4 regions of the Streptomyces sp. NPDC015139 genome follow, and region 2 is predicted to be linked to each of the others. Evidence: riboswitches for the same ligand, from Rfam matches in the RefSeq annotation. Region 2 holds a riboswitch; each other region holds the start of a gene.
The links. Region 2 has a riboswitch for cyclic di-AMP ahead of ACF08B_RS08675 (M23 family metallopeptidase). Riboswitches for the same ligand answer to the same signal wherever they lie in the genome.
Positions count from the first base shown of each region.

Region 1: linked by a shared signal. The riboswitch ahead of ACF08B_RS04515 (transglycosylase family protein) and the one ahead of ACF08B_RS08675 (M23 family metallopeptidase) in region 2 are both predicted to bind cyclic di-AMP.
Region 3: linked by a shared signal. The riboswitch ahead of ACF08B_RS12100 (NlpC/P60 family protein) and the one ahead of ACF08B_RS08675 (M23 family metallopeptidase) in region 2 are both predicted to bind cyclic di-AMP.
Region 4: linked by a shared signal. The riboswitch ahead of ACF08B_RS37120 (transglycosylase SLT domain-containing protein) and the one ahead of ACF08B_RS08675 (M23 family metallopeptidase) in region 2 are both predicted to bind cyclic di-AMP.

Region 1 covers NZ_JBIBUW010000002.1:3,673-9,518, reverse strand. The annotation lists gene ACF08B_RS04525 (cytochrome P450) at 66-1,388, shown strand; gene ACF08B_RS04520 (transglycosylase family protein) at 1,546-2,613, shown strand; cyclic di-AMP (ydaO/yuaA leader) riboswitch at 2,797-2,969, shown strand; gene ACF08B_RS04515 (transglycosylase family protein) at 2,974-3,663, shown strand; gene eno (phosphopyruvate hydratase) at 4,028-5,335, shown strand; gene ACF08B_RS04505 (septum formation initiator family protein) at 5,439-5,846, shown strand, end outside.
Region 2 covers NZ_JBIBUW010000002.1:900,253-906,098, reverse strand. The annotation lists gene trmB (tRNA (guanosine(46)-N7)-methyltransferase TrmB) at 1-448, shown strand, start outside; gene ACF08B_RS08685 (PrsW family intramembrane metalloprotease) at 559-1,872, shown strand; gene ACF08B_RS08680 (aldo/keto reductase) at 1,926-2,870, opposite strand; gene ACF08B_RS08675 (M23 family metallopeptidase) at 2,938-3,984, opposite strand; cyclic di-AMP (ydaO/yuaA leader) riboswitch at 3,992-4,160, opposite strand; tRNA gene ACF08B_RS08670 (tRNA-Met) at 4,494-4,567, opposite strand; gene ACF08B_RS08665 (dihydrofolate reductase family protein) at 4,658-5,791, opposite strand.
Region 3 covers NZ_JBIBUW010000003.1:740,574-746,419, reverse strand. The annotation lists gene ACF08B_RS12105 (tellurite resistance/C4-dicarboxylate transporter family protein) at 1-638, opposite strand, end outside; gene ACF08B_RS12100 (NlpC/P60 family protein) at 740-2,002, opposite strand; cyclic di-AMP (ydaO/yuaA leader) riboswitch at 2,011-2,155, opposite strand; gene pcrA (DNA helicase PcrA) at 2,465-4,945, shown strand; gene ACF08B_RS12090 (M23 family metallopeptidase) at 5,004-5,846, opposite strand, start outside.
Region 4 covers NZ_JBIBUW010000023.1:97,483-103,328, forward strand. The annotation lists partial or broken gene ACF08B_RS37110 (NAD(P)/FAD-dependent oxidoreductase) at 224-699, shown strand; gene ACF08B_RS37115 (HAD family hydrolase) at 811-1,623, shown strand; gene ACF08B_RS37120 (transglycosylase SLT domain-containing protein) at 1,813-2,301, opposite strand; cyclic di-AMP (ydaO/yuaA leader) riboswitch at 2,307-2,489, opposite strand; gene ACF08B_RS37125 (polyprenyl synthetase family protein) at 3,219-4,229, shown strand; gene ACF08B_RS37130 (outer membrane lipoprotein carrier protein LolA) at 4,522-5,784, shown strand; gene ACF08B_RS37135 (ABC transporter ATP-binding protein) at 5,820-5,846, shown strand, end outside.

The DNA of each region.
Region 1 (5,846 bases), 900 kb from region 2:
AACCCGGCGGCGCGGGGCACGACACCGCGGGCGGGACGGCGGGCCCGTCCGGATACCGTCGAGGGGTGACCGACCAGCCCCGCCCCTCGACCGCCCCCGCTTCCGCGCCCGAGCTCTTCACCTGGGAGTTCGCCACCGACCCGTATCCCGCCTACGCCTGGCTGCGCGAGCACGCGCCGGTGCACCGCACCCGCTTGCCCAGCGGTGTCGAGGCCTGGCTGGTCACCCGCTACGCCGACGCCAAGCAGGCCCTGGCCGACCAGCGGCTGAGCAAGAACCCGGCGCATCACGACGAGCCCGCGCACGCCAAGGGGAAGACCGGCATCCCCGGTGAGCGCAAGGCCGAGCTGATGACGCACCTGCTGAACATCGACCCGCCCGACCACACCCGGCTGCGCCGGCTCGTCAGCAAGGCGTTCACCCCGCGCCGGGTCGCCGAGTTCGCGCACCGCGTGCAGGAGCTCACCGACCATCTCATCGACCGGTTCGCCGAGCGTGGCTCCGCCGACCTCATCCACGAGTTCGCCTTCCCGCTGCCCATCTACGCCATCTGCGACCTCCTCGGCGTCCCGCGCGAGGACCAGGACGACTTCCGGGACTGGGCCGGGATGATGATCCGGCACGGCGGCGGACCGCGGGGCGGGGTCGCGCGGTCGGTGAAGAAGATGCGCGGCTACCTGGCCGAGCTGATCCACAAGAAGCGGGCGGCCCTGCCCGCCGAGCCGGACCCCGGCGAGGACCTCATCTCGGGCCTCATCCGCGCCTCCGACCACGGGGAGCACCTCACCGAGAACGAGGCCGCCGCCATGGCCTTCATCCTCCTGTTCGCCGGCTTCGAGACCACGGTCAACCTCATCGGCAACGGCACCTACGCCCTGCTCACCCACCCCGAACAGCGCCGGCGGCTGCAGGAGTCCCTGGCGAGGGGGGAGCGGGACCTCCTGGAGACCGGGGTGGAGGAACTGCTGCGCTTCGACGGGCCGGTGGAGCTGGCCACCTGGCGGTTCGCCACCGAGCCGCTCACCGTCGGCGGGCAGGACATCGCGCCGGGCGACCCGGTGCTGGTCGTGCTGGCGGCGGCCGACCGGGACCCCGCGCGGTTCGCCGACCCGGACGTGCTGGACCTCGCCCGCCGCGACAACCAGCACCTCGGCTACGGCCACGGCATCCATTACTGCCTCGGCGCGCCGCTCGCCCGCCTGGAGGGCCAGACCGCGCTCGCCACTCTCCTCACCCGCCTGCCCGACCTCCGGCTCGCCGCCGACCCGGCCGAACTGCGCTGGCGCGGCGGACTCATCATGCGCGGCCTGCGCACCCTGCCCGTGGAGTTCGCTCCGGCCACCCCGGCCACCGGGGGAACCGGCGAGGGACCGGCCCGGAGTTCGTAGAACCGTCAACACGACAGGCGTTCAACTCTGTGATCTTCACGTGATCTGCGCGGCATGAACTTGTGACAAGTGATCGTCTGCCGATACGTTCCTCCCTCAGCGTGGCGACGAGCACCATCCGCCGCGTCGGTCCTGCTGTCGCACGAAAGGCTTCCGCATGCTCTCCGGGAACGGCCGCCATCGTCGCCCCCGTCAGGCTCCAGCTCTCCTCGTCGCGGCCGGAGTGACCGGCTCCGCCATCGCCATCCCGCTGCTCGGCGCGGCGAGCGCCAACGCGGCCGACGGCACCACGTGGGACAAGGTGGCCGAGTGCGAGAGCGGCGGTTCATGGAGCGCCGACACCGGCAACGGCTACTACGGCGGACTCCAGATATCGCAGGAGGACTGGGACAAGTACGGCGGCGGGCAGTACGCCTACAGCGCCGACGAGGCCAGCCGCTCGCAGCAGATCTCCGTCGCCGAGAAGATCCTGGCCGACCGGGGCACCACCCCGTGGGCCACCTGCGCCCTGCTCTCCGGGCTGACCCAGAACTCCGGCTCCCTGGACGTGGACACGGGCGTCGACGAGTCCGGGAACGCGCAGGATTCGGGCGACTCGTCCGGATCGGGTGACACCTCCCCGTCGTCCGGTCTGCCGGATTCGTCGAAGTCCGACGACTCCTCCGCCTCCGACTCCACCGGCTCCTCCGGCTCCAAGGCCGACTCGGACTCCTCCGGTGACGCGCACGGGAAGTCCACCTCCCACCCGGACAAGGGCGGCAAGGGGCACGGCACCGAGGGCGACTCGACCGGTACCAACGCCCCCAAGTCGGACAAGTCCACCTCCCCTGACACCGGTGACGCCGGAAGCTCGCAGGAGGGCGGCGGCTCGCCCACGGCCGTTCCGGATGCCGGCAACTCGGACAATTCCCAGCAGAACGCCGGATCCTGGAGCCTGGTCGACACCGGCGCGCTCAGCAGTGGCGGACGTCACCGCGGCGAGAGCGCGGACGAAAACGTGACAAACGGTCAGGACTCCACCTCGACCGGCCGTCACGCCTCCCGTGGGGAGGACGACTACACCGTGCGTCAGGGCGACTCGCTCGCCTCCATCGCCGAGTCCCTTGCGGTCGAGGGCGGGTGGCGCGCCCTCTATGCCGACAACAAGAAGGAGATCGGGTCCGACCCGAACCGCATCACTGCCGGTCAGACCCTGGAAATCGGTACCGAAACGGACGCCGGATAGCGGGAGTTGGCGCCCCACTTGCGGCGCTAATGTCCGGTTTGGTGAAAGTGTGGGATGAGTCTCAGAAGCCCTGATCGTCTTTGAAATTCCGCGGATCGCGTGTCTACGGTCAAGGCCGCTCGTCACCACGAGCCCCGGCAGTCGCAACGCCGAATCCTGCCAGCGGTTGCCCGGGAACAGTCGTCGCGTCATGCGCCGTAGGCAGGAGCGGGGGACCCAAGGTAAGTGCCGTTGCCGGCAGTTGAGCCGGCACCGGCTTGGGGTGAAGCCGCACTCCGCGCAAGCGGGAGTGCGGCCGGGCAACTCAACCGGCCCGAACCCGACAGCTCACCTCGCAGGCGTCGGTGAGGGGATCGATCCATGCTGTTCTCCAGCAAGGGCAAGCACCGTCGTCCGTCCAAGGCCGTCCGCGCCGTCGCGCTCGCCGGTGTCACCGGTGCCGCCGTCGCCGCTCCGCTGATGGCGGCCGGCAACGCCTCCGCCGCCACCGCCTCCCAGTGGGACGCGGTCGCCCAGTGCGAGTCCGGCGGCAACTGGTCCATCAACACCGGAAACGGCTACTACGGCGGTCTGCAGTTCTCCGCCTCCACCTGGGCCGCGTACGGCGGCACCGCCTACGCCCCGCAGGCCAACCAGGCCGGCAAGGCGCAGCAGATAGCCGTCGCCGAGAAGGTCCTCGCCGCCCAGGGCAAGGGCGCCTGGCCGGTCTGCGGCACGGGTCTGTCGAGCACCCCCTACAACGGCTCGACCGGCTCCACCTCGACGACCGGCTCCTCGTCGAAGACGACCACCACCACCCGCTCCACCGACACGCAGGCCGCCTCCCGGTCCGCCGAGCGTCCGGCCGCGAGCAAGACCGTCACCACCCCGACCGGCAAGAAGGTCAAGAAGGGCGACGGCGAGTACAAGGTCGTCAAGGGCGACACCCTCAGCACCATCGCCACGAAGCACCACGTCCAGGGCGGCTGGAAGAAGCTCTTCGAGCTGAACAAGGACATCGTCGAGGACGCCGACATGATCTTCCCCGGTCAGCAGCTGCACCTGAAGTGACACCCGGCTCCCGGCCGGACCACAGCGCCCTCACATCCCCGGTGCGCACCCTGGAGGTGCCCACCCCGAAGACCCCGTGAGGGTCACCCCCGTCCCCACGGGCTCCCCGCCCCGGCGCGTCTTTCCCCCGTACGCGCCGGGGCGGGGTTTTTCGTCTCCCGGTCCGCTTCCGGCCCTTTCCCTGTTCTTCATCGCTCCCCCCTTTGTTCCGACGGTGAACAATGGGTACCGTCTGCGTGTCCCGCCCTGTCCACGGGGCGGTCGGTCGGTGGCCGACGGCCCGTGGACGGATAGGCTCTAGGCGCAAGGCCCGGAGCCGTGAGGCACCCAGCCCCGCACTTCCAGCGTCACATCCAAGAAGGAGATGCTCGTGCCGTCCATCGACGTCGTCGTAGCCCGGGAAATCCTGGACTCCCGAGGCAACCCCACGGTCGAGGTCGAGGTCGGCCTCGACGACGGCAGCACGGGTCGTGCCGCCGTCCCGTCCGGCGCCTCCACGGGTGCCTTCGAGGCCATCGAGCTGCGCGACGGTGACCCGAACCGCTACCAGGGCAAGGGTGTCGAGAAGGCCGTCCTCGCCGTCATCGAGCAGATCGGCCCGGAGCTGGTCGGCTACGACGCCACCGAGCAGCGCCTGATCGACCAGGCCATGTTCGACCTGGACGCCACCGACAACAAGGGCTCGCTCGGCGCCAACGCCATCCTCGGCGTCTCCCTGGCCGTCGCGCACGCCGCCTCCGAGGCCTCGGACCTCCCCCTCTTCCGCTACCTGGGCGGCCCGAACGCGCACCTGCTGCCGGTGCCGATGATGAACATCCTGAACGGCGGCTCGCACGCCGACTCCAACGTGGACATCCAGGAGTTCATGATCGCCCCGATCGGCGCGGAGTCCTTCTCCGAGGCGCTGCGCTGGGGCACCGAGGTCTACCACACGCTGAAGAAGGTCCTGAAGAGCAAGGGCCTGTCCACCGGCCTCGGCGACGAGGGCGGCTTCGCCCCGAACCTGGACTCCAACCGCGCCGCCCTGGACCTCATCCTCGAAGCGATCAAGGAAGCCGGTTACGTCGCCGGCGAGCAGATCGCCCTCGCGCTCGACGTGGCCGCCTCCGAGTTCTACAAGGACGGCAAGTACCTCTTCGAGGGCAAGGAGCGCTCCGCCGCCGAGATGACGGAGTACTACGAGGAGCTCGTCGCGGCCTACCCCCTCGTCTCCATCGAGGACCCGCTGTTCGAGGACGACTGGTCCGGCTGGAAGGTCATCACCGACCGTCTCGGCGACAAGGTCCAGCTGGTCGGCGACGACCTGTTCGTCACCAACCCCGAGCGCCTCGCCCGCGGCATCGAGGACGGCGCGGCCAACGCCCTGCTGGTCAAGGTGAACCAGATCGGCTCGCTCACCGAGACCCTGGACGCCGTCGAGCTGGCCCAGCGCAACGGCTTCAAGTGCATGATGTCCCACCGCTCCGGCGAGACCGAGGACGTCACCATCGCCGACCTCGCCGTCGCCACCAACTGCGGCCAGATCAAGACCGGCGCCCCGGCCCGCTCCGAGCGCGTCGCCAAGTACAACCAGCTGCTGCGCATCGAGGAGATCCTCGACGACGCCGCGGTGTACGCCGGCCGCAGCGCCTTCCCGCGCTTCCGCGGCCACCACGAGGTCTCCAAGGGCTGACCTCCACCGGGCTAAGTCTTAGCCAGTCGTACGTACGTCCCCGTCCCCGGTCCCGTACCGTGTCCGGGGACGTACGCACGTGAAAGGGGAGGCGGAGGACCAGATGGCCGTGAAGGACCGGGACCGTTTCTCCACCGCGACCAGGCTGCGGCTGCTCGGCGAGCAGACGGCGGCCCGCGTCTACCGCTCCCAGACCAAGCGCCAGGCGCGCCGCTCGCGGCTCACCGGCCGCGCGGCCCTGCTCGCGCTGGTGCTGTGCTCGATGATCGTCGCCCTCGCCTACCCGATGCGGCAGTACGTCTCCCAGCGCGCGGAGATCGCCGACCTGCAGCACCGCCAGGAACAGGCCCGCCGGCGCGTCGAGCAGCTGCGGGACCTCAAGGCGCGCTGGCAGGACGACGCCTACGCCGAGCAGCAGATCCGGCACCGGCTGCACTACGTGAAGCCCGGCGAGACCGGGTACGTGGTGGTGGACCCGGGATCCGCCAAGCAGTCCCGCACCGATCTCCGG
Region 2 (5,846 bases):
GCACACCCCGGGGCAGGGCAACCTGCTCAACCTCGCCGACCACAACGGGCTGACCAACGTCCGGGTGGGCAACGGCGACGCCATCATCCTGCTGCGGGAGATGCTCCGGCCCGACTCGCTGGACGGGCTGCGCGTCTACTTCCCGGACCCCTGGCCCAAGAAGCGGCACCACAAGCGGCGGCTCATCCAGCCCGAGTTCCTGGCGCTCGCGGCGACCCGGCTCAGGCCCGGCGCGATCGTGCACTGCGCGACCGACTGGGAGCCGTACGCGGAACAGATGCTCGAGGTGCTCAGTGCGCACCCCGACTTCGAGAACACGCAGGCGGAGGGCGGTTACTCGCCACGTCCCGAGTTCCGGCCGCTGACCCGTTTCGAGGGACAGGGACTGGACAAGGGACATGTCGTGAACGATCTGCTCTTCCGGCGCGTACCGCACCAGGATCGATAGTCGCCGTCGACGACAGCTCGGGGCGGGGCCGACGGCCGGGGCGGCCGGTGCGGCCTCCGGTCCGGTAATCCGCTCCAGTCCGTCGTTCCGTGACCGTTAGGGTCGATGCCGTGGCCACCAGTCCTCCGTACCCCACTCCCCCCGCGGGCCCCGTTAACGGGGAGCTCCGCCACCCGCACTGGTGGCAGCGCGGATGGGTGCGGTACGGGGCGCTGATCACGCTGCTGGCGCTGTCCGGGCTGGTGATCCTCGCGCTCGTGCGGCGGCAGACCGGCACGGAGGGGTTCCTGGTGGGCCTCGGGCTGGCCGTGCTGCCGGTGCCCTGGCTGACGGCCGCCTTCCGGTGGCTGGACCGGGTGGAGCCGGGTCCCTGGCGGAACCTGGTCTTCGCCTTCGCCTGGGGGGCGTGCGCGGCGGCGCTGATAGCCATCGTCGCCAACAGCTTCGCGACCAAGTGGATAGCGACGTCCACCGCGGATCCGGCCGGCGCCGACACGCTCGGGGCCACGGTGATAGCGCCGATCGTGGAGGAGTCCGCCAAGGCCGCCGCCGTGCTGCTGGTCTTCCTCTTCCGCAGACGGGACTTCACCGGGCTGGTGGACGGCGTGGTGATAGCCGGGATCACCGCCACCGGGTTCGCGTTCACCGAGAACATCCTCTACCTGGGCACGGCCTTCGGGACGGACCAGCTGACCGGCGGCCGCGGTGTCGCGTCCGTCACCGCCGCCACCTTCTTCGTGCGCATCGTGATGTCCCCGTTCGCGCACCCCCTGTTCACCGTGTTCACCGGCATCGGCTTCGGCATCGCCGCGCTGTCCGGGGAGCGGCAGCACCTCAGGCGGGTGCTGCTGCCGGTGTGCGGGCTGCTGCTCGCGATGAGCATGCACGCGTTCTGGAACGGGTCCTCCACCTTCGGCCCGCTCGGGTTCTTCGCCGTCTACGGCGGCTTCATGGTGCCCGCCTTCGCCCTGCTGACCTGGCTCGTGATCTGGACGCGGCAGCGGGAGCTGCGGACCGTGCGGGAGGAGCTCCCGGCGTACGTGCTGGCCGGGTGGCTGGGACCGGCCGAGCCGTACGCGCTGGGGTCGATGCGGGCGCGGCGGATGGCCCGCGACTACGCCCGGCACCACTTCGGGGGTCGGCCCGCGGCACGGACGGTGGCCCGGTACGAGGCGTACGCGACCTCGCTCGCGTTCCTGCGGCACCGCGGACGGCAGGGGCGGGCCCGGGCCGACTTCGTCGTACGCGAGCGGGAGTTGCTGACCGAGCTGTGGCGGCGCCGGGAGATGGCACGGCCGGCCCTGGAATACGCGGCGCGGACGCTGGCGCCGGCGGCCCGCCCGCCGTACGGCGCCCCGGCACCCCACTGGTACGCCGGCCACCCGGCGGGCCCCTACTCGGCGTACAACCCGTACCGCACCTGAGCCCCCCCCCGGCCGGCAGCCCGGTCCAGCGGGGCCGGCCGGTCGGGGCGGTGTCAGGCCGACGCGTCCGTCAGTTTCTTCAGGTCGTCGTCCGTCAGGGTCAGGTCGGCGACGCCCAGGAGGGCCGGGAGCTGGTCGACCGTGCGGGCCGAGGCGATGGGGGCCGTGATCGTCGGCTGGGCGGCGAGCCAGGCCAGGGCGACCGTGGCGACCGGGGCCCCGTGGGCGGCGGCGATCTCGTCCAGGGCCGCCAGGACCCGCCCGCCGCGCTCGGACCGGGCGTACTTCGCGCCCGTGCCGGCGCGCGGGCTGTCGACGGTCGTACCCGGGCGGTACTTGCCGGTGAGGAAGCCCGCGGCGAGGGAGTAGTAGGGCACCGCGGCCAGGCCCTCGCGGGCGGCCAGGTCCTGCAGCGGGCCCTCGTAGGTGTCGCGGGAGACCAGGTTGTAGTGCGGCTGGAGGGCGACGTAGCGGGCCAGGCCCTCGCGGTCGGAGAAGTCCAGGGAGGCCCGCAGCCGCTCGGGGCTGATGTTGGACGCGGCGATGTGCCGGACCTTGCCCGCCCTCACCAGCTCGTCCAGCGCGCCGATGATCTCCTCGACCGGCACCTCGGGCTTGTCGAAGTGCGTGTAGTAGAGGTCGATGCGGTCGGTGCCGAGGCGGCGCAGGGAGGCGTCGGCGGCGGCCTTGATGGTCGCCGCGGACAGGCCCTGGTACTCGGGGTGCTGGCTGACCTTGGTGGCGATGACGACGTCGTCGCGGTTGCCGCGGGCCTTGACCCACTTGCCGATGATCGTCTCGGACTCGCCGCCGGCGTTGCCCTCCACCCAGGCGCTGTAGCTGTCGGCGGTGTCGACGAAGTTGCCGCCCGCGGCGGCGTAGGCGTCGAGCACGGCGAAGGAGGTCTGCTCGTCGGCGGTCCAGCCGAAGACGTTGCCGCCGAGGGAGAGGGGGAAGACCTCGAGGTCGGAGGAACCGAGTGTGCGCAGAGAAGTCATGCTCCAAGTCAACGCCGACGGCGAATGATCTCTTCCGCCGTCGGCGCCGAGTTCCCGCGAACGGGTGTCAGGGGGTGAGGCCCTTGCCCCGCAGCCAGGCCATGGGGTCGATCCCCGTGGCGTCGCCGCCCGGGTGGACCTCCAGGTGGAGGTGCGGGCCGGTGACGTTGCCGGTCGCGCCGACCCGGCCGATGAGCTCGCCGGTGGAGACCTTCTGGCCGACGGAGACGCTGATCGAGGACTGGTGGCAGAACCACAGCTCGGTGCCGTCGTCCAGGGTGAGGACCGTGCGGTAGCCGTAGGAGCCGGCCCAGCCCGCCTGCGTGATCGTGCCGCTGTGGATGGCCTTGATGAGGGTGCCCGTGGGGGCCGCGAAGTCGAGGCCGGTGTGGTAGCCGGAGGACCACATCGAGCCGGCCTGGCCGAACGTCGAGGTGATCGTGTACGAGGACGTCGGCAGCGTGTACTGCTTGGCCAGCTCGGCCAGCCGCTTCTCCTCCGCCGCCTTCTTGGCCTCGGCCTCCGCCCTGGCGGCCGCGGCCTCGGCCTTCTCCTTCGCGGCGGCGGCCTTCGCGGCGGCTTCCTTCTCCGCCTTCGCCGCCGCGTCGGCGGTCAGCTTCTCGGCGGTGGCGAGCCTGGCGGCGGTGGCCTTGCTCTCGGCCTGGCCCTTCTGCTGCTCGGCCTGGGCCATGATCCGGCTGCGCAGGGCCTCGCCCGCATCGGTGTCCTGCTCGCTGCCGGCGGAGGTCACCCCGACGTCGCTGAGTCCGGTGGCCTCGGAGGTCTTGGCGGAACCGTCGTCGAAGAGGGAACCGACGCTCGGCAGGTCCGGCAGGGAGATGGAGACCGGCGGCTTGCCGGTGTTGGCGCTGGCCATCCCGCCCGCGCCGACCGCCGCGATCACGCCGACGCCGAGGACGGTGGAGCTGCGGGCGAACCCGCCGCGCTGCTTGGCCACGCGGTGCCGCCCGCGGACCGGGGTGAGGGACTCCTCGGTGGGGTTCCACTCCTCCCAGGGGCCCTCCTCGGCACGGTAGGAGGCGTAACCGAAGGTCTCGCTCTCACGCTGAGCCGGTATGAACGGGGCTTCTGGGGCAGGCCGGTTGGACGCCACGCGGGCGCGCTCCTTTCCTTCCTCCGCCTACCGGGTTAGCTGACGGGTTCGGAGCAGGAAGGTCTCCTACGCGCGTATACCTGGCGTGGACTCGAGGAGTTCACATCAGTAGCCGCGTGATTCACCCCAGGGTGGTGGTTCCCCGGTTCCCTTACGGGATTCGGCGCGTGCGCACGGAGCCGTCGCGGGTGACGGCTGGGACGACCGCGCTGCGTTATCGAACGTTAATAGACCCGCGGGGCACTTTCCAAGCCGTACGGCTTGATCATTAACGTTTTCCGCCGCGGACTTAACCGCTGCCATCCCTGCAAACCGGGCGAGTTGGCCGCGATTCAGGAGTCACAGAAGTTTTGATGGTGACTCAGATGTCATGCGCTCGGCGCTCGACCGGTCACTGTCGGTGAAGTGCCGCGAGGTCCGCCCGTCACCGGGGCCCGAGGTGGTCGGCCGGGGCCGGGAAACACTCAGGGCCGGGATCCATGAACTGGATCCCGGCCCTGAGCCTTCAGTAGCGGGGACAGGATTTGAACCTGCGACCTCTGGGTTATGAGCCCAGCGAGCTACCGAGCTGCTCCACCCCGCGTCGTTGTGTCTTCAGCATACGTCATGCACGGGACCAGGAGCCAATCGGTTTCCCGGGGCCCCTTTCCGGCGCGCCGCGGGGCAGGGCCGGTCAGGCCGTCAGGTGGGAGTTCGGGGCCTTGGCGAGGGCCTCGAACTCGGGGAGCACGACGACCTCGGCTCCGCCGTCGCGCAGGACGCCCGTGCCGTCGGCCGCGGCCACGAAGGTGTCCGGCTCCCGCCAGGCGGTGACCACCCGGCGCGCCCCGGACCGCAGGATCAGTTCGGCACAGGGGGCGGGCCGGGAGGCGCGGCGGGCGCAGGGTTCCAGGCTGCTGTAGACGGTGGCGCCGGGCAGTCCCGGGTCGGCCGGGTCGACCTTGGCCAGGGCGGCCTCCTCCGCGTGGACCACGGGGTCGCCGCCCTCCCGGGAGTGGCCGCGGGCGAGCTCGGTGCCGTCGGCGCCGACCACGACCGCGCCGACGCTGAACGCGGTCTCCGAGGGCGGGCACTGGGCGGCGAGCTCACAGGCGGTGCGCAGCCAGCGGCGGTCGGCGGCGGTGGGGACCGGGCCGGTGCCGGGGGCGGTGGGCTCGTACCGCATGAGGACGACGTCCTCGATCCGGCGGGTCTCGACCAGGCGCAGCCGCCCGCCCTGGTACTCCCCGGGGCCGAACAGCCGCGGGGCCGCCGGGTCGCCGACCAGGAGCGGGGCGAGGACCAGCTGGAGTTCGTCGGCGAGACCCTGCGTCAGCAGCTGGGTGTGCACCCGGCCGCCGCCCTCGACCATGAGGCGTTCGACCCCGCGCACGTCGTGCAGGTGCTCCAGCAGGGCCCGCCAGTCGAGGTCGGCGCCGAGCGCGACGACGTCCGCGGTGTCCCCGAGGAGGCGGGAGGCCACCTCCGCGCCCTTGTCGGTCGTGCAGACCAGCTTCTCGCCGCCGGTGTGCCAGAAGTGGGCGTCGGGGTCGAGTTCGCCGGTGGCGGTGACGGTCACCTTCAGGGGGTACGCGGGCCGGCCGGACGCCACCCGGGCGGCGCGCCGATCGGCGGAGTTGACCAGCAGCCGCGGGTTGTCGGCGCGGATGGTGCCGGCGCCGATCAGGATGGCGTCGACGGAGGCCCGTACCGCGTCGACCCGGTCGAAGTCGGCCGGGCTGGAGAGCAGCAGCCGCTCGGGGCCGGTGTCGTCCAGGTAGCCGTCGAGGGAGACGGCGGCGGACAGCAGCACGTACGGCAGGGGCATCGGCGCACTCCCTCACGGTGACCCGGCGCACCTCACCGGATCTTGGTTCAACTTT
Region 3 (5,846 bases), on a different contig from region 2:
CCCGCCGCGATCAGCCTCGCGCCGGCCAGCGCCGAGATCGCGAGCGCCCCGCCCGCGATCCAGTGGTCCCCGGCGCCCTCCAGCACCTGCCGCAGGTCGAAGCGGACCAGGGCGAGGCCGTAGAGCACCAGCCCCAGCCAGAACAGCACCATCGCCGTGTGCGCCAGCCACGCCGTCTCGACGGCCGCGGCCAGCGTGGCGCCCAGCACGGCGAGGCCCTGTGTGGCCACACAGCCCAGGAAGACCGAACCCGGCATGCGCCGGTCCCAGTGCCGCATCACGAAGACGAGCAGCCCCGGCCAGAGCAGCGCCGAGAGCGCGAGCAGTGCCGCGGCCAGGGTCTCCCAGCCCAGCACCGAGAGCCGGGTGCCCAGCACGGTCGTCGCGGCGACCGCGGTCAGCGCGCCCGGAGTCGCCGCGTCGGCCAGCCACCGCGGCCGGTCGGTGGCCAGCCGCATGACGAAGTCGGCCGCCAGCGCCACCCAGGCGATCGCGGCCAGGAGCAGCACCACCCGGGACAGCGTCTCGTCGCCGGACAGGTGCAGGCCCATCGACACGATGCCGGTCGCCATGACCGCGGCGCCGGCGGCGGGAGGCCACCCCGCCCACCACGCACGCAATTCCGAGATGCCGGGCATGCGCCGATGCTAGGCAGCCGCGACGGGCCGACCGGGCAGGCCACGCGCGCGTAGCGGGCAAAAACACCGGCACGCGCGCGTGGATGCGCGGGCGGAAGGGGTCAGGCCGGCCGGACCACGCCCAGGACGAGCGCCTCGCCGCCTCGGTGGACAGGCTCCTCGCGGATGTAGGCGCCCGGTTCCGGGGCGTGGATCATCGTTCCGTCACCCGTGTACAGACCCACATGGCTGCTGTCCTCGTGGAAGAAGACCAGGTCACCGGGGCGAGCGTCGGCGAGGGCCACCGCAGTGCCCGCGACGGCCTGGTCGCGGGCGGCGCGCGGAAGGGTGACACCGGCGGCCCGCCACGCTGCCTGGGTGAGGCCGGAGCAGTCGTAGGAACCGGGGCCGCTGGCACCGCTCACGTAGGGCCTGCCGAGCTGGGCGCGGGCGAAGGCGATCGCCTTCTCGGCCTTGGTGGCCTGCTGCGCGACCGTGGACGCGGAAGGCGCGGGTGCGGTGGAGGACGTCGCGGCCGCGTGCGTCTGCGGGCCGGTGTCCTCCCAGGCGGCCGGGGCGGGTACGGCGGGCAGCCCGTCCTCCCAGGCTGCGGGGGCGGACGCGGCGGGGAGTCCGTCCTCCCAGGCCGCCTGGGCCGAGCCGGTGGAGGGTCCGTCCTCCCAGGCCGCGGGGGTGGATGCCGTGGAGGGTCCGTCCTCCCACGTCGCCTGTGCGGGCACCGCGGGCAGCGCGTCCTGCCAGGGCGCCGGGTCGGGCTCGGCGGGGTGCGCGGCGCCCCAGGGTGTGGGGTCGGACTCGGCGGGGCGCGCGTGTCCCTGGGCGGGGAGCCGCGAGAGCAGGTCCCGCGTGGTGGCGAGCTTGCGCTGGACGGCGGCCTTCGCGGCCTTCACGTCGTAGGGCGCGGCGTCGGTGTCCGCCGTCCGCGGGCTCCTGCCGGTCCTGCCGCGCTCGGCCGTGTCCCGCACGCGCGAGGCCAGCCGGTTCATCACCCTGTTCTGGGCGAAGTGGTCCTGCGGGAACTCCGTGAGGAGAAAGGCGGCCGTGTCCGGGCCGGCGGCGGGCGCCACTCGCCCCTCCGGCGCCTTGGCGCGCCGGTTCCCGCGGCGGGCGCTCTCCTGGCGCGGCTCCTCCTCGCGGGCGCGCTGCCTGGCCGCCGGTTCGTCCTCCGGAGACGAGTCGGCCCGGCGGTAGAGCTCGTCGATCTTCTTCTCGATCTCCTCCATGCTCGGCCTGCCGTCGTCGGCGGCGGCCTCGGCCGTCTGCGACAGGACGGCCACGGAGGTGAAGGCGGCGGTGGCGAGAGCGGGGCCGCGCAGGCCCGGTCCACGGGTGCCGCCGGGGCGCGGCTTGCGGTGCGACGCCAAGGCTGGCGACTCCTTCCAAACGGCCGCCTACCGGGTTAGCTGTCGGGTTCGGGCGGGTGGTTCGGAAGGGTTGCCCTACGGCGTCGTCCCGGGTGGGAGTCGGCCGATTCACCCCGGGATCGGTGGGTCCCCGGCTCTGGGCGCCGTGCGAGGCGCGCCGGACTCGGCGGAGGCCGCGCGGCCCGGCGACGTTCGCCGGAGTGGGGTCGTGCGGCCTGACGGCAACCTAGCCAACTCGTGTGTCTCCTGTGAAGGTTGGTGAGCGGTTTGTCCGATACATTTCTGTGACCTGAGGTCAGGTTTATACAGGGGTGACCAGGCGCTTCCGCAGCGTGAGGGGTATGAAGGGGGTTCGCCGGGAAGATCGATGCCGTCGTGGAAGTACTCGGGAACGGCCGTCCGCGGGCCATGTTCCGGGGACCGGGACCGGTTGTCGGTGGGGCGCCCTAGACTCGTAGAGCGATGAGCAGCCTCTTTGACGACAGCTTCCTGGCGGACCTCCGGCCCCCTCGTGGGCACGACGAGGAGCCCCCGCCGCCGCCCGAGCACGATCACGCCCCGGAGCCGATTCCGGACGATCTGTTCGGCGGGAAGTTCGACGTGCCGCCGGACCGGGACGCCCACTACCGCGACGGCGCCCCGCGCCCCGCCCTGGACCCGGCGGCCCTCCTGGAGGGGCTGAACGAGAACCAGCGCGCCGCCGTGGCGCACGCCGGCTCCCCCCTGCTCATCGTCGCCGGTGCGGGCTCCGGCAAGACCCGCGTGCTCACCCACCGCATCGCGCACCTGCTCGCCGAGCGGCATGTGCACCCCGGCCAGATCCTCGCGATCACCTTCACCAACAAGGCCGCGGGCGAGATGAAGGAGCGCGTCGAGCAGCTCGTCGGCCCGCGCGCCCACGCGATGTGGGTCATGACCTTCCACAGCGCCTGCGTGCGCATCCTGCGCCGGGAGTCCAAGAAGCTCGGCTTCACCTCGTCGTTCTCGATCTACGACGCCGCCGACAGCAAGCGCCTGATGGCCCTGGTCTGCCGTGACCTGGACCTCGACCCCAAGCGCTTCCCGCCCAAGTCCTTCAGCGCCAAGATCAGCAACCTGAAGAACGAGCTGATCGACGAGGAGGACTTCGCCGCCCAGGCCACCGACGGCTTCGAGAAGACCCTCGCCCAGGCCTACGCCCTGTACCAGTCGCGGCTGCGGGAGGCGAACGCCCTCGACTTCGACGACCTGATCATGACGACGGTCAACCTGCTGCGCGCCTTCCCGGACGTCGCCGAGCACTACCGCCGTCGCTTCCGGCACGTCATGGTCGACGAGTACCAGGACACCAACCACGCCCAGTACGCCCTGGTCCGCGAGCTCGTCGGCACCGCCGCGCACCCGGTGGACGTACCGCCGAGCGAGTCCGACCTGCCGCCGGCCGAGCTGTGCGTCGTGGGTGACGCGGACCAGTCCATCTACGCCTTCCGCGGAGCGACGATCCGCAACATCCTCCAGTTCGAGGAGGACTACCCCGACGCGACGACGATCCTGCTGGAGCAGAACTACCGCTCCACGCAGACCATTCTGTCCGCCGCCAACGCGGTCATCGAGCGCAACGAGTCCCGCCGCCCGAAGAACCTGTGGACCAACGCCGGCGAGGGCGCGCGGATCACCGGTTACGTCGCCGACACCGAGCACGACGAGGCCCAGTTCGTCGCCGACGAGATAGACCGCCTGGTCGACGCGGGCGAGGCGAAGGCGGGCGACGTCGCCGTCTTCTACCGCACCAACGCCCAGTCCCGTGTCTTCGAAGAGATCTTCATCCGCGTCGGCCTGCCCTACAAGGTCGTCGGCGGTGTCCGCTTCTACGAGCGCAAGGAGGTCCGGGACGTCCTCGCCTACCTGCGTGTCCTCGCCAACCCCGAGGACACGGTGCCGCTGCGCCGCATCCTCAACGTGCCCAAGCGGGGCATCGGCGACCGCGCCGAGGCGATGATCGACGCCCTCTCCCAGCGCGAGAAGATCAGCTTCCCCCAGGCGCTCAAGCGCGTCGACGAGGCGTACGGCATGGCCGCGCGCTCCACCAACGCGGTCAAGCGGTTCAACACGCTGATGGAGGACCTGCGGACGATCGTGGAGTCCGGGGCGGGACCGGCGACGGTGCTGGAGGCCATACTCGAACGCACCGGCTATCTGGCCGAGTTGCAGGCCTCCACCGATCCGCAGGACGAGACGCGCATCGAGAACCTCCAGGAACTCGCCGCCGTGGCCCTGGAGTTCGAGCAGGAGCGCGCCGAGGGAGAGACGGGCACGCTCGCCGACTTCCTGGAGCAGGTCGCCCTGGTCGCCGACTCGGACCAGATCCCCGACGAGGAGGACGGCGACGGCGTCATCACGCTGATGACCCTGCACACCGCCAAGGGCTTGGAGTTCCCGGTCGTGTTCCTGACCGGCATGGAGGACGGCGTCTTCCCGCACATGCGCGCCCTCGGCCAGAACAAGGAGCTGGAGGAGGAGCGGCGCCTGGCGTACGTCGGCATCACCCGCGCGCGGGAGCGGCTGTACCTCACGCGGTCGGCGATGCGCAGCGCCTGGGGTCAGCCGTCGTACAACCCGCCCTCCCGCTTCCTGGAGGAGATCCCGCCGACCCACGTGGACTGGAAGCGGACGGGGGCCGCCGCGCCGGTGTCCTCCGGGCCGGCCTCCGGGATCGCGGCCTCCCTGTCCTCGTCCCGCTCACGCTCCTCGGCGTCCGGTGCGTCCGGGTTCGCCACGCGGCGCACCGCGGAGAAGCCGGTGGTCGCGCTGGCCGTCGGAGACCGTGTCACCCACGACCAGTTCGGTCTCGGCACGGTCGTCGCGGTCAAGGGCACGGGTGGGAACGCGGAGGCGACGATCGACTTCGGCGACACCAAGCCGAAGCGGCTGCTGCTGCGGTACGCGCCGGTGGAGAAGCTCTAGAACGCGATGAGCCCCGCCTGCACGGGCGGGGCTCACTCGGCACGAGGAACAGGCGGGCTCAGGTCGGGTCCAGCCCGTGGCTGCGCAGCCACGGCAGCGGGTCTATGGCCGCCCCGCCCGCCGGCCGTACCTCGAAGTGCAGGTGCGGGCCGGTGGAGTTGCCCGAGTTGCCGGAGTAGGCGATCGGCTGGCCGGCCTTGACGACCGTGCCGGAGGCCACGCGGTAGCTGGAGAGGTGGCAGTACCAGGTCTCCGTGCCGTCCTTCGCGGTGAGGATCAGCATGTTGCCGTAGGCACTGTTCCACTTGGTGCTGACGGTTCCGTCGGTGGCGGCCATCACCGTGGTGCCGTAGGAGACGGGGAAGTCGATACCGGTGTGCACCGACATCCAGTTCACGCCCGCCTGGCCGAAGTAGGCGCTGAGTCCGCGGTCCATGACGGGCAGCGCGAACTTGGGCCGCAGCCGTTCCTTGAGCGCGGCCTCCGCCGCGGCCTTCTTCTGCTGCAGTTCCTGCTGGGCCTTGAGGTCGATCCGCTCCTGGGTGCGGCTGGCCCGGTCGGCGAAGTCGTCGGCGCCCGCCGCGAGCGTCTTGAGCTGGGTGTCCAGCTTGTTGTTGGCGACCGACGGCTGCACCGCGTGCGCGTCCGAGGCGGAGGCGGAGGCGGAGGTGTCCTTGGAGTCGTCGGTCAGCGTGCCGACGGAGGCGGCGGCGATCCCGGCGACCCCCATCACGCAGGCGGAGGGCACGGCGACGGTCAGCAGGGCGGAGCGCTTGGCGGGCGTACGGCGCCGGGACCGGCCCGCGCCGCGCGAGCCCGCACGGGCCGCCGGAACCGGGGTGATCTCCTCCTGCCCGTCCAGCAGGCCGGGCACGGCGGGCAGTTCACCGGTGGCGGTCGG
Region 4 (5,846 bases), on a different contig from region 2:
CATGTGGTCGCGCCACACGTTACGGCTGAGATGCGTGTCTTGGGCAGTGCCTCTCGCAGCTCTTGGGCTGTGCCGCCCGCAGCTCTCGGGCTTCGCCACCAGCAACTCCGGCGTTGCACCTCCCGCAGCCCTCGGGGGGTGCAGCCTTCAGCACTCCGGACGGCGCGCGGCGAGTCGGCGGCACAGACGCCGCTGATCGGTCGAATCGTTGCTCGCACCATGAGCGCTCAGCAATTACCCGTACCTCTACCGTTACCTGCCCGAGCCCGCCCGCCACCACCACCTGGTCCGCCGGGTGCCCGGCCCGCTCGGCGCGGCTGCGCGAGCGCTTCGACAGCGGGGTGCGGGTCCAGGAGATCGAGCGGCTGGTGGGTGCCGAGGCCCCCCGACGGCAACCCGGTCCTGACCGTCCGCACCCTCGGCGGCCGTACCGAGCGGCTCACCGCAGACCATGTCGCTGCCACCGGCTACCGCGTCGACATCGCGGCGACAGTCTTCCTCGGCCACGGGCCGCGCAGCCGGCTCGCGGTGAGCCGCGGCACGTCGAGGCTCGGCCCCGGCTGTGTCTCCTCGGTGCCATGCCAGTACTTCACGGGGCCGTCCGGCGGCGCCCTCGCACGGGCCGGTGATGCGCTTCGTGTGCGGTACGGAGTTCGCCTCCCCCGTCTGGCGAAGCACCTGGCCGCGCGGCACGGCTGAGGTGCGGCTGGGCCATCGAGGGTCCGGGGTACGCCACTTGGGGCCGAACAGCACGTAAGTACGTGGAGAGAGCGGTGAGTCGGCGGGGCGCGGTGTCCGTATTCTCTGATCATGGCACCCACCCCGGCATATGCACTGATCGCCACCGACCTGGACGGGACGTTGCTGCGCGGCGACGACACCGTCTCCGACCGGTCGCTCGCCGCGCTCGCGCGGGTGGCGCGAGCGGGTGCCCGGCATCTGGTGGTGACGGGCCGGCCGGCTCCGCGGGTACGGCCGCTGCTGGCGAACCTCGGCTGCACGGGGCTCGCGGTGTGCGGACAGGGTGCTCAGGTCTACGACGCCGCGGCGGACCGCCTGCTGTGGTCGGTCCGGCTGGACCGGGAGCTGGCGGAGACCGCGCTCGGCAAGATCGAGGCGGAGGTGGGCCAGGTGTTCGCGGCCGTCGACCAGGACGGCGTGGACGGGCTCACCCTCATCGAGCCCGGCTATCTGATGCCGCACCCCACGCTGCCCGCGCTCCGGGTGGGCCGGCGCGACGATTTGTGGTGCGAGCCCATCAGCAAGGTCCTGCTGCGCCACGCCACCCTGTGCGACGACGAGTTGGCGGCTGTCGCGCGCGCGGCGGTGGGTTCGCTGGCGACCGTCACCATGTCCGGGCCGGGCACCGTGGAGCTCCAGCCGCGCGGGGTGACCAAGGCGACCGGGCTCGCGCTGGCCGCCGAGCGGCTCGGAGTGGGTCCGGAACGCGCGCTGGCCTTCGGGGACATGCCCAATGACATCCCGATGTTCGACTGGGCCGCGCGGGGTGTGGCCATGGCCAACGCGCACCCCGAACTCAAGGCGGTGGCCGACGAGGTCACCGAGTCGAACGAGGACGACGGCGTGGCCGTCGTCCTCGAAGGACTCTTCCCGGCCGGGTGACCGGCCGTTCGGCACTGCTCCGTTCGCCCGGAGGCCGGTGCGCGCCGGTCCGTCAGGTGCCGGTGCGCTCCGGTCCGCCGGGCGTCGGGTGCGGGATGCCGGGCGGGTTCCGGTCCGCCGCCGGTGCGCGCCGGGCACGTCCGCCGGAACGTGCCCGGTGCGTCCGCCGGTACGGGCCGGACCCGTCCGTCAGTACGCGCCGAAGACGTTGTCGATCGAGCCGTACCGCGCGGCCGCGTAGTTGCAGGCGGCGGTGATGTTCGCGACCGGGTCGTAGGGGTCGAAGGAGGTGCCGACCACGTGGTAGGTGGCGAAGGTCGGGTCGATGACCTGGAGCAGACCCTTGGACGGGGTGCCCTTGACGGCGTTCGAGTCCCAGAGGTTGATGGCGTTGGGGTTGCCGGAGGACTCCCGCATGATGTTGCGGTGGATGCCGTTGTACGTGCCCGGGATCTTCTTCTCGGCCATGATCGCGAGGGATTCGCGGATCCAGCCGTCGAGGTTGTTCGGGTACCCGGCGGGGGTGGTGGAGGCCGTCGGGGCGGTGGTGGGGGCCGCGGAGGCGCTCGCGGCGCCGACGAGCGGCAGGGCGACGATGGCGGCGCCGGTGCCGAGGGCGGCGATGGTGCGGACGAGGCGGTTGTTCCGGGTGCGGCGGGGCTGAGCGGCAGCAGGCATGGGGAAGTTCCTCTCCGTCGCCTGCGAGGTGAGCTGTCGGGTTCGGGCGGGGAGGTGCCCGGCCGTGCCCTGGGGAGGCACGGCTTCACCCCTAGCCGTTCCGGTGCGACGTGTGCCGACCGGTACGGCGATGACTTACCTGGGTCCCCCGCTCCTGCCGTACGAAATGAGTTCGTCGATGGGTTACGCGGGCGGCGGCAGGATTAGGCGTCCGCCCGACGGCCCGGAACGTATGCGAGAGCACATGTCGGGAACAAGTACCCGATTCGCACAACACCCTATTTGACCTTGGTCTGTGGCTTTTGAGACGCTTGATCCTTTGCGGTTGCCAACTCTCAACTCGCCAGTAGGGCATGGGGAGAAGGGGGTACCGGTGGGTGTGGGTGATTCTCCCGCCCGAGTGAGCCAACTCACGAAATAGCAAAATAATGCAAATCAGACATGAGGGATTCAGGTGATTTGCGGCCGAGGTGGCATTGCGGCGGAACCCGCGACGAGGCGCCGGTCGTTGTGGTGGTGGCCGCGGCGCGCGAAGAGGTGAAGTGCGGCGACGAGAGAAGGGGGTGTCCGGGTGGGTGTCGGGTGCTGTTGCGCGCCCGATGTGCCCGTTGTATCCGTTGCGCCCGAGTGGGTCGCCGCTCCCGGTGTGCTCCCGAGGTGTCCACGGGGTGGCGTCGGCATTACTCCGCTCACGCCGTGATTCGCGACAAAGTGTGCGGATTCCTGTTAAGTCGATAAATGTCCATTCTTACCAAACGATCACAATCATACCGGTCATGATCCGATACCGCCCAGGCTGGACCGGTGGGCGCTATCGGTGATCGAAAGAGGACCGGATACGCTGACTTGAGTGATGGCAGCGACCTATCGACAAACCGTGTAAGCGCCAGCAGACACCAGCAGACAGGAGACCCCTCGTGACCGTCGTCGGGCCGTTCGGGCTGAGCGTGCGGGACCAGGCTCTGGAAGCCGATGTCCAGGCAGGATTGACGGCTGTCGAGGAAGGCTTGCTCGAGGCCACCAAGAGCGAGGTCCCGTTCATCACGGAGGCCGCGCAGCACCTCGTACGGGCCGGTGGGAAGCGGTTCCGTCCGCTGCTCGTGATGCTCGCGTCCCAGTTCGGCGACCGCTACGCGCCGGGCATCGTGCCCTCGGCCGTGGTCGTGGAGCTGACCCACCTCGCCACGCTGTACCACGACGACGTGATGGACGAGGCGGCCGTGCGCCGCGGTGTGGACAGCGCCAACACCCGCTGGGGCAACTCCGTCGCGGTCCTGACCGGCGACTTCCTGTTCGCCCGGGCCTCCCAGATCCTCGCCGACCTCGGTCCCGAGGCGGTCCGGGTGCAGGCCCTCGCGTTCGAGCGGCTGGTCACGGGCCAGATCCTGGAGACCGCCGGTCCCACGGACGGCCGCGACCCGGTCGATCACTACCTGGACGTACTCGGCGGCAAGACGGGCTCGCTGGTCGCGGTCTCCTGCCGGTTCGGCGCGATGATGTCCGGCGCCGACGAGACGGTCGTCGACGTGCTCACCCAGTACGGCGAGCGGCTCGGGGTCGCCTTCCAGCTCGCGGACGACGTCCTGGACATCGCCTCCGACTCCCACGAGTCCGGCAAGACCCCGGGCACCGACCTGCGCGAGGGCATCGCCACGCTGCCCGTGCTCCGGCTTCGCGAGCGGGCCGCCCGGCTCGGGCTGGCCGAGGACATCGCGCTGTGCGAGCTGCTGGACTCCGACCTCAGCGACGACGCCCGGCACGCCGAGGCGCTGGCGGCGCTGCGCGCCCACCCCGCGCTGGAGCAGGCCCGCCAGGACACGATCCGCTACGCGAAGGAGGCCCGGGCGGCGCTGGCGCCGCTGCGGGAGTGCGACGCCAAGGCGGCGCTGATCGAGCTGTGCGACGCGGTGGTGCACCGCGCCGGCTAGTCCGGCCGCCCACGGAACGGCGCCCACGGAACGGCGCCCGCGGAACGGCGCCCCGGACGGTCTCTCCCCTGGGGGAGCGGTGCCGACCCCTACGGGTAGGGGGAGACGCCGCCCCCGCGTGTCATACCGCAGGCGTACACCGAGTTGCTGCCGCAGTCTGACGCTTCCTCACGGCCGATTTGGTCAGATGGACACCACGGAAATCACCACTCCTCACCGATTCGGGTGAGAATGGCGGCTCAGGTGGACCAGCGTGAGGACAGCCGCCGCCGACGACGGAGGTAACGCACACATGGCACCGTACGAATCCGACGACGCAGCGGGCGCGGCGCGGGACGAGGACGCGCGTTCCGGCCGGCGCAAGGCCGCCCGGTACGCCGTACCGGTCGCGGTGGTGGGGGTGGCGGCGGCCACGATCGGGCTGGTCCCGGCACTCGCCGACTCCGGTGACCCCGACCTGCCCAGGATCAGCGCACAGCAGCTCATCGAGAAGATCGCCAAGTCGGACACCCAGCAGCTGTCCGGCACCGTGAAGATCAACACCGATCTGGGCCTGCCGGACCTCGGCGGCCTGGAGAACAGCCTCGCCTCGGGGGCGGCCCCGGGCTCCGGCGACGGCTCCTCCGCCGACCCGCAGTCCAAGCTCACCGAGCTGGTCAGCGGCAGCCACACCCTGCGTGTGGCGGCAGACGGCCCGGACCGGCAGAAGCTCTCCCTGCTGGAGCGGGGCGCCGAGTACAGCCTCATCCACGACGGCAAGGACGTCTGGGGCTACGACAGCAAGAGCAACGAGGTCTACCACTCCACCGCGGCCGACTCCGGCGAGGACCACCGGGCGAAGCCGCCCGCCACGCCCGAGGACTTCGCCGGCGAGGCGCTGAAGTCGGTGGACGACACCACGTCCGTCACCGTCGACGGCACCATGCGGGTCGCCGGCCGCGACGCCTACAAGCTGCTGATCAAGCCCAAGCAGTCCGGCAGCACGGTCGGCGCCATCAGCATCGCGGTGGACGCGAAGACGGGTACGCCGCTGAAGTTCACGCTGACGCCGAGGAGCGGCGGGGCCGCCGTTCTCGACGCGGGCTTCACCCAGGTCTCCTTCGCCGAGCCGGCGGCCTCGACCTTCGACTTCACCCCGCCCAGGGGTGCGAAGGTCACCGAGGACGAGGACGGCCCCAAGGGGCGGGAGCACGCCCACAAGGGCGGCGACGACTTCGGCAAGGGCGGGGAGGACTTCGGCAAGGGCGGGGAGGACTTCGGCAAGGGCGGGGAGGACTTCGGCAAGGGCCTGGACGGAGCCACCGTCATCGGCAAGGGCTGGACGTCCGTCGCCACCTTCGACACCGGCGCCGGCGGCGGCCTGCCCACCGGCTCCCAGGGCGGTGACCTGGGCGGCTTCCTGGGCTCGCTCGGCGAGCAGGTCTCCGGCAAGTTCGGCAAGGGCACGGTGTTCTCCACCCGCCTGGTCAACGCCCTGATCACCGACGACGGCAAGGTCTACGCCGGCGCCGTGACCAAGGAGGCCCTGGTGAAGGCGGCGGACACGGGGAAGTAATCCTTCCCGGGCACGAGGATTCGAGGGGGGAGCCGATGGACGCACCGTCCGCCACGCAGCGG